Regions from separate parts of the Kitasatospora sp. NPDC001539 genome, predicted to be linked through region 1. Evidence: riboswitches for the same ligand, from Rfam matches in the RefSeq annotation. Region 1 holds a riboswitch; the other holds the start of a gene.

The links. A riboswitch is a leader RNA that binds a small molecule or an ion and turns the genes downstream of it on or off. The one in region 1 is predicted to bind magnesium.
Region 2: another riboswitch for magnesium. It lies ahead of ABT247_RS20910 (magnesium transporter MgtE N-terminal domain-containing protein); the one in region 1 lies ahead of ABT247_RS22830 (NRAMP family divalent metal transporter).

The regions. Positions count from the first base shown of each region.
Region 1 is NZ_JBEPAK010000160.1:8,837-13,089, forward strand. Features, by position in the region: gene ABT247_RS22820 (YoaK family protein) at 1-300, opposite strand, end outside; gene ABT247_RS22825 (MgtC/SapB family protein) at 382-1,116, opposite strand; gene ABT247_RS22830 (NRAMP family divalent metal transporter) at 1,327-2,994, opposite strand; M-box (ykoK) riboswitch at 3,354-3,529, opposite strand; gene ABT247_RS22835 (ABC transporter ATP-binding protein) at 3,667-4,253, shown strand, end outside.
Region 2 is NZ_JBEPAK010000135.1:10,224-14,476, forward strand. Features, by position in the region: gene ABT247_RS20905 (NRAMP family divalent metal transporter) at 1-153, opposite strand, end outside; gene ABT247_RS20910 (magnesium transporter MgtE N-terminal domain-containing protein) at 150-1,517, opposite strand; M-box (ykoK) riboswitch at 1,834-2,013, opposite strand; gene ABT247_RS20915 (helix-turn-helix domain-containing protein) at 2,195-2,767, opposite strand; gene ABT247_RS20920 (SAM-dependent methyltransferase) at 2,895-3,527, shown strand; gene ABT247_RS20925 (MFS transporter) at 3,682-4,253, opposite strand, start outside.

The sequences.
Region 1 (4,253 bases):
CACTTGGACGGCGAGCGCCGCGGTCAGCAGCCGGCCGCGGTGCCCGGGCAGGCGCCGGGAGAGGTGGCCGCCGGCCAGGGCCCCGAGCAGGAAGGCGGCGAGGGCGGCGAGTGAGGCGGTGGCGGAGAGGTTCGCCGCGCCGGCCAGCGCGAAGCCGAGGAAGACCACGTTGCCGGTCATGTTGGCGACGAACACGTGCCCGAGTTCGAGGTAGCTGACGGCGTCCACCACTCCGGTGACCAGGGTCAGCACCAGCAGCATCGGCACCAGCGGGCCGTGCTCGGGATCGGGTTTCAGCATCGGGCCTCCCAGTGGCTCACGTGACGGCCTCTCCGTTCTACTCCCCCTCAGGCCGGTACCTGCTCCACCGGCCGCTCCCCCTCAGGCCAGCGCCGGACCGGCCGGGTCCTCCGGGTCGTCGTCCAGGTGCCAGTGCAGGTCCCGGACACCGGGCTCCAGCGACAGCCGGGTGACGACCTGCTCCAGCGCCGGGGTCACCTGGCCGGTGGTCGACACGGTGGCGCGCAGGCTGGTGGCGTCGCCCTGCTCGGTGCGGCGGGCGCGCAGGCCGGTCGGGGCGAGGCCGGACGCGGCCAGGGCCTGGAGCAGCAGGGCCCGGATGTGGGTCTCGGACTTGCGGTCGCACTCCAGGTGGACGACGGCCCGGCCGGTGGAGTCCGGGTCGCTGCCGGACTGCGGGGCACGGTCGAGCAAACGGCCGGCCGGGCGCAGGACCAGGTGGACGGCGAGCACGGCGATCGTGCCGAGGACGGCGAGTTCCAGTTCGCCGGACGCGGCCAGGACCCCGACGGCGGCCGAACACCAGAGCGTGGCGGCGGTGTTGAGGCCGCGCACTCCGGCGCCGTCGCGCAGGATGACGCCACCGCCGAGGAAGCCGATGCCGGAGACCACGTAGGAGGCGACCCGGGTGGGGCTGCCGGCATCACCGACCGCCTCGCTGTAGAGCACGAACAGGGTGGCACCGGCGGCGACCAGGGCGTTGGTGCGCAGGCCGGCCATGCGGGCGCGCCACTGGCGCTCGACGCCGATCAGTGCGCCGCAGGCCACGCCGGTGGCGAGCCGGACCAGGAACTCGACGGTGGTCAGGGTGTGCACGACGGCACCTCCTCCAGGAACGCGGACGGGAAACGCGGACGGGGAAACACAGGCAGGAAACGCGGGCGGGGCAACACGGACGGGCAACACGAGCAGGGCGGCGGCCGCCAGGACCGCGGACGACGGGTGCCGGGACCCGGGGCGGCGGGGCGCCACCCGCCACCCACCACCCCCCGCCCGCCCCAGGGCGTCCCGCCCGTGGCCGGCCGCTCAGTGGTCGAGCGCGGTCTCGACGACCTTGATGATGACCATGGCCGTCGCGATCAGCAGGTAGGCGCGCAGGGCGCCCATGCCGGCCTTACGGGCCGTGGACATCACCGGCTTGGCGAGGGTGTCCAGCGGGGGCATCCGCCAGTTCTCGCGGTCGACCGGGTCCTCCTTGGTGGCGGTGCGGCCGAAGGTGAAGGAGTACCCGGCGACGAGGACGCCCGCGACGCCGCAGGCTGCCGCGATCCCCAGGATCGCGCCGGAGCCGATGCCCGGCCGGACCACGGCAGCGGTCAGGACGAGCGAGAGCGTCACCAGCACGCCGACCACGACCGCGGTGAAGGCGTTGGTCCTGGGTCCGTTGACCCACGGACCGAGCACGGCGCGGTCGTTGCAGAGCAGCAGCAGGAACACGGTGGCGGAGGGCAGCAGCACCCCGGCGAGCACCTGGACGAACTGGGTGATCAGGCCCTGGGTGTAGCCGTTGGACAGCAGGGTGATCGCGGCGGCCACGACGACCAGGCCGGCGTGGACGCCGTAGAAGCCCTTGGCGCCCCGGACGCCGCGGTGCAGCGAGTGCTTGATGCCGAAGACGTCGCCGATCGCGTAGGCGGTGGACAGCGAGACGGCGAAGGCACCGATGACGGAGGCGTCCAGCAGGGCGATCGCGAACAGCACGCCGGCCAGTCGGCCGGCCGTGGCCTCGATGCCCTCGGCCAGGGCGGCGGCGTCGGAGAACCGTCCGAAGCCGTCGGTGCCCGCGAAGGCCGCCGCCGTGAGGCCGATCAGCGCGGCCGCGCCGACGATGACCACGGCGATCCCGATCCACAGGTCGACCTTCTCGTAGGTCATGAAACGCGGGGTGATCCGCTTGTCGATGACGTACGACTGCTGGAAGAACAGCTGCCAGGGGGCGACGGTGGTGCCGACGATGGAGATGACGACCATCATGACCGCCGCGAGCTGGCCGGAGCCGCCGGGCAGGGCGGGCGTCACGAAGTCGTGGGCCATCTGCGAGGTCTTCGGGTGGAGGAGGAAGTAGACCGGCACCAGCAGCAGGGAGCCCGCGCAGAGGGTGATGGCGACCCGTTCGAAGCGCCGGAAGGAGCCGGTGAAGGCCGAGGCGATGATGATCGCGGCGGCCAGGACCACCGAGGCCGCCTTGGGCAGGCCCAGGTAGCCGGCGGCGAGCGTGACCCCGATGAACTCGGTGACCAGGGTCAGCGCGTTCAGCAGGAAGAGGTCGATCACGCTGAACGCGCCCCAGAACCGGCCGAAGCGCTCCAGGATCAGCCGGGCGTGGCCGACCCCGGTGACGGCGCCGAGGCGCAGCACCATCTCCTGGTTGACGTACAGCACGGGGACGAGCAGCAGCAGGGTCCACAGCAGCTGGGTGCCGTAGTTCTGCCCGGCCTGGCCGTAGGTGGAGAAGGCGCCGGCGTCGTTGTCGCCGACCATCACGATCAGGCCGGGGCCGATGACGGCCAGCAGGGTCCTGAACCGCGCGGAGAGCCCGTGGCGCGGGGCGGTGTCGTCGAGCCGGAGGGTGCCGAGCGCGCCCTTGATGTCGCCGACGTGGGCGTCGTCCAGGACGGCCTGGCCGGCGGCGGAGGTGGTGGGGGAAGCGCCGGGAACCGCGGGGAACGTCGGGTCCAGCATCGCATTGGTCATGGCAGGGCCTGCCTCCCTGCCCCTCGGCGAGGGGCGTCAGGGGACACGCGGCAGCACTCCTCCCGCTGGGCGCACGCCGCCGTCCCCGCACGGCGGCGCCGGGCAGCGGCGGCCGTGCGGGCATGACGGATCGTCAGGCGCCTTGCGTCCGCGTGCGGTCGAGCAGCGGGCGAGGCGCCTGGTGGGGATGTGCGGGGGAGGTCGTCACCGCGTGCCGGAGGTGTTCGAGAGCATGCGGGGGTAGGGGCGACTGTGGCCCGGACTACTGCAGTCCATGATCTCGCCTCCTCCCGGCCGGGGGCGCACCGACTGTGCGCCGCATCGCGACACGGCAAGGAGCACACCGGTCGCGGCGGACCGGTACACCCCAACTCGTCAGAGCTTTGGCACTCCACGGCGTGTCCGGCCGGTCGGCCGGAAGCCACTTGGGGTCAACCCTTAGGTCGGGAGGACCTGTCCTGAACCTGGGCGTCTCTCGACGTCGTCGGGTCAGTGGCCTGTGTCCGTGAAGACGCCTCACCGAACGAGGTGCCTCGTGAAACCTCACACAGCATAGCCCGGCCGGAGAGCGGGCCCGCCGCCTTCCGTCCGCTCCTCGACACCTTTGTAGAACCTTGACCGGTCCGCGCCTGCTGCGCCTTCCCCATCCCGGCATATATAGTTCACCGACATATGCAGCTGAACAGCTCACGAGGGGGAAGTGTGTCCTACACCGATCCGACCCGGTCCGAGCCCGTCCTGCGCCTGACCGGGGTGTCCCGGGTGCACGGACGCGGCGCCGCCGAGGTGCACGCCCTGCGCGGGGTCGACCTGACCGTCCACGCCGGCGAGTTCGTCGCCGTGATGGGTCCGTCCGGCTCTGGGAAGTCGACCCTGCTGACCCTGGCCGGCGGACTGGACCTGCCCACCCGCGGCGAGGTGCTGGTCGAGGGCGTCACGCTCGGCGACCTCAGCCGCGGCCGGCTCGCCGACCTGCGGCGGCGCTCCGTCGGGTACGTCTTCCAGGACTACAACCTGATCCCGGCGCTCACCGCCGCCGAGAACATCGCCCTGCCCCGCGAACTCGACGGAGTCCCGGGCCGCGCCGCGCGCCGGGAGGCCCTGGCCGCGCTGGAGGAGTTGGGCATCGGGGAACTCGCCGACCGCTTCCCCGACGACATGTCCGGCGGCCAGCAGCAACGGGTCGCCATCGCCCGGGCGCTGATCGGCGAACGCCGCCTGGTGCTCGCCGACGAACCGACCGGAGCACTCGACTCGGC
Region 2 (4,253 bases), on a different contig from region 1:
CACCATTGCGACGGCGGCCAGTCGGCGCAGGCCCCGGCGGCGGCCGGCGGTGTCCGGGCGGGTGGCGGCGTCCCGGGGCTGGTCGGTGTCCCGGGGCTGGGCGGTGTCCCGGGGAGTGCCGAGGTCGCGGGCAGTGTCGAGGTCGCGGGTCACTTGAGGAGCCTCCGGAAGTGCAGGCGCCCGCGCTCGGGCAGCAGCGAGTCGAGGATGTCGTCGGCCAGGACCCGGCCGAGCGGGCGCCCGGAGTCGTCGACGACGAGCAGGGAGGTGGCCCGGGCCGCGACCAGGCGGTCGGCGGCCTCGGGCAGGCGGGTGTCGGGCCGGACGGTCACCGGCGGGCCGAACTGGCCCAGCCAGCTGACGAGATCGCCGACCACGGCGGTGTCCTCGGCGACGGCGAGGTCGAACAGCGGGATGTCGGCGAGCAGCCGGCCGTCCTCGCCCAGTACGGCGACCGCGTCGATGTCGGTGCGGTGTTCTGCCTGCGCGGCGAGTTCCGCCCGCACCTGGGCGACGGTGTGCGCGGGGCCGGCGGTGACCAGCAGGGTGGTCATCGCACCGCCCGCGGTGCCCTCGCGATGGGCGAGCAGCGAGCGCAGTTCGGCGGCCTCGGGCTCGGGCATCCTGGCGAGCAGGGTCTCGCGCTCGCCCGGTGCGAGGTCGCGCAGGGCGTCGGCCGCCTCGTCCGGCTCCATCTCGTCGACGAGCCGGGCGGCGTGCTCGGGCGGCACCTCGCGCAGCAGGTTCTCCAGCTCGGCGGGTTCCATCTCCTCCAGCGCGTCCGCCGCCTGCTCCGGCTCCAACCAGCCGAGCAGCTGCTGGCGTTCGTGCCGGCCGAGGTCCTCCAGGATGTCGGCGAGGTCGGCCGGACGCAGCCGGTGCAGCGCGGAGCGGGAGGCGCGCAGCCGTACCTCGGCGGGCCCGTGGGTGGCCTGCTCGCCGAACGGGGCGACGGAGCGCCAGTCGAGGACGCGCTCCGGGGTGGGCCGGACCTGCCAGCGGCGCGGGCCGAGGCGGCGCAGCAGGGTGGGCAGCGAGACGTCGACGCCCACCAGCACGGTGCGGGCGGCCAGTGGGGCCAGGTAGAGGTCGGCGGCGCGGGTGACCTGGACGCCGTCGACGTCGACGAGCTGGTGGTCGAGCACGTCGCGGGCGAGCAGCACCTCGCCGGGGCGGCGGTTGAACTCCCGCAGGTCGAGCCGGGCGGTGCGCAGCCGGACCCGCCCGGTCATGATCCGGTCGACGGCGTCGGCGGCGATGAAGGTGCGGCGCCGGCCGATCCGGATGATCAGGCCGGTGACCGGCGGGTACGGCTCCGCCCCGTAGAGGCGGGCGACCACGTCGACGACGCGGCCCACCTCCTCACCGGCCTGGTTGGCGACCGGCCCGCCGACCAGCCCGGCCAGCGAGACGAGCGACGACCGGACGGTGCGGGTGACGGCGGTGCGGCGCTCGGCGGCGACGGTGCGGTCGCGCAGCCGGGCGGTGGCGGACGTGAACAGCGTGGCGGCGGCCATGATGGGAACCCCCTCGCCCCGGCAGGACGGGGCATCGGGCCACCCGGCGGCGCGCCGCGGCCGTCCGTGACCGCGGAGCCGGTGGCGGGCATGCGCCGGGGCCGCCCGCGCCCGGGGCGGGCGGCAGGGCGGAGCGGACCGGATCGGGTCAGGGAAGGGCGGGGCGTCTCGGGCGGCGGTGGGACGGCGAGGACGGCGAGTGCGGCACGGGGAAGGGCCGACTATGGCCAGGACTTTCGTCCATCACGCCCTCCTCCCGGTCTCGGCCGCGCATCGGGGCGCGGCGGCGCGGCAGGGGGAGACCGACGTCACCGCCCGGGCACCCCCACTCGTCAGAGCTTTGGCACTCCACGGCGTGTCCCTGGTCGGTGTCCGACGGGAAGCCACTTGGGGTCACCCCTTGAGCCGGGGAGACCTGTCCTGATCCGGAGCGTCTCTCGACGGGTGGGATCAGTGGCCTGTGTCCGTGAAGACGCCTCACCGAACGAGGTGTCTGTTCGAATCGGCCCCAGGATAGGGGGTGATGACCCCTGCGGCGTAATCCTTGACCGGGGCTTGACCGTGGACCGGCCAGTGGGGGCGCCGCCCGGCGTGCGTCCGGCGGAGCGGCGCGGCGGTCCGGTCGGCGACCGCCCGGTGCGCGAACCGAATTGCCCGCCCATGAAGTTGACGGAACGTCAGGTGGATCGGGCTCGCAGGTGGGCCCGCTCGCCCTGGTGTCCGAAGAGGACCAGGAGCTCGACGGCCCGGTCGCCGTCCGGCCCGAGCCAGTGCGGCACGTGGGTGTCGAATTCGGCGGCCTCGCCCGCCTTGAGGACCAGGCTCCGGTCGCCGAGCAGCAGGCGCAGCCGGCCGCTGAGCACGTAGACCCACTCGAACCCGTCATGGGTCTTCAACTCCAGTTCGCCGCCCGGTCGCGGGGGGATCAGCAGCTTGTGCGCCTGGACGCCGCCCGGGCGGCTGAGCGGCACGTACGTCATCCCGTCCCGGACCACCGGCCGCAGGTGGATGCGCGGATCGCCGGTGCGGGGTGCGCCCACCAGCTCGTCGAGCGGGACGGCGTGGACCTCGGCGAGCGGCAGCAGCAGCTCCAGGGTGGGCTTGCGGCTGCCGCCCTCGAGCCGGGACAGCGTGCTCTCGTTGATGCCCGTCCGCTCGGCGAGCTCCGCCAGCGTCATCCCGCGCCGGCGCCGCAGTTCGCGCAGCCGGGGGCCGACCGCGGCCAGGACGTCCCTCTTCGCGTCGGCCATGCCGCCCAGGTTGCCGAAACGGCATGCGTCCTTGCAACCGCGGCAGGGCGGGGCGCACCGTCGGTCCCGGATCCGGCCGCACGACCGCGGTGGGCCGCCCCCGCGCACGCCGACGAGAGGACCTGCCATGCAGACCGCCGACGACTCCGCCAGTTTCTGGGAGAGCCACTACTCCCGCCTCGACACCCGGTGGGGCACCCAGCCGAACGCCGTGGTGGAGGAACTCGTCACCGCCCTCGCGCCCGAGCCCGGCAGGGCGCTCGACCTGGGCTGCGGACACGGCGGCGACGCGCTCTGGCTCGCCGCCCGCGGTTGGGCCGTCACCGCCGTCGACGTCTCGGGGACCGCCCTCGACCGCGTCGCCGCGCGGGCCCGGACCGCCGGGCTGTCCGCCCGGGTCCACCCCGTCCGCCACGACCTGGCCCGGACGTTCCCCGAGGGCGCCTTCGACCTCGTCACCGCCGGCTACTTCCACACCCCGGTGGAGATCCCGCGCGCACGGATCCTGCGCCGCGCCGCGGCGGCGGTCGCCCCGAACGGGCTGCTGCTCGTGGTCGATCACGCCTCGGTGGCGCCGTGGTCCTGGCAGGCGGGGCAGGACGTGCGCTTCCCCACGGCCGAGGAGGCCCTCGCCGACCTGCGCCTCGACGACGGCTGGCGCATCGAGCGCTGCCACGCGCCCCGGCGCACTGCAACCGGTCCCGAGGGGCAGCGCGCGACCGTCACCGACAACGTCATCGCCGTGCGCCGGACGGCCTGACCGCCCGGTCCGCCGGCCCCCGGAAGCCGTCGGGCCGCCTTCCTCGGGGAACCGGTCACCCACACGGGGACCATCCGCGACCCGACGGACGGCGCGACGGGCCGCCGGCCCGCGCCGACCGGTGTGCTCCGAGGCCGGCGCGCGCCGCTCTGACTCAGGCGGGGCTGCGGGACGGCTCCGGCCGGTTCCCGGTCCGTCCGGGGCGGGGGAGCAGGAGCGGGGTGGCCAGGACGAGCACTCCCGCGACCGCGAGGGCGGTGCGGGGACCGGTGGCGTCGGCCAGCAGGCCGCCGAGTGCGGTGAGCACGGCGATGGCAGCCTGCTGGCCGATGGACCAGGCGGACAGGGTGCGGGCGACGAGGTGCGTCGGCGTGCGCTCGAGCCGGTAGGTGGCCAGCACCGGGGTGTAGAGGCTCATGTTGACGATGATCGCCAGCTCGACGGCCATCACCGTGAGCAGCCCGACGACGCCCGGCCGGACCAGGACCAGGCCGATCAGCCAGACGGCGCGCAGGGTGCCGACGGTACGGAACACCCGGTCGCGGCCGTAGCGGGTGACGACGCGCTGGGCCAGCCGGGAGCCGACCAGCCCGCCGAGGCAGGGAGCCGCGAAGGCCAGTCCGTACTGCCAGGGGGCGAAGTCGAGCCGGCGGAGCAGGAGCACGGCGAGCACCGGTTCGGTGGCCATGATCAGGCCGGAGACGAGCATGTTGTTGAGGTAGAGCG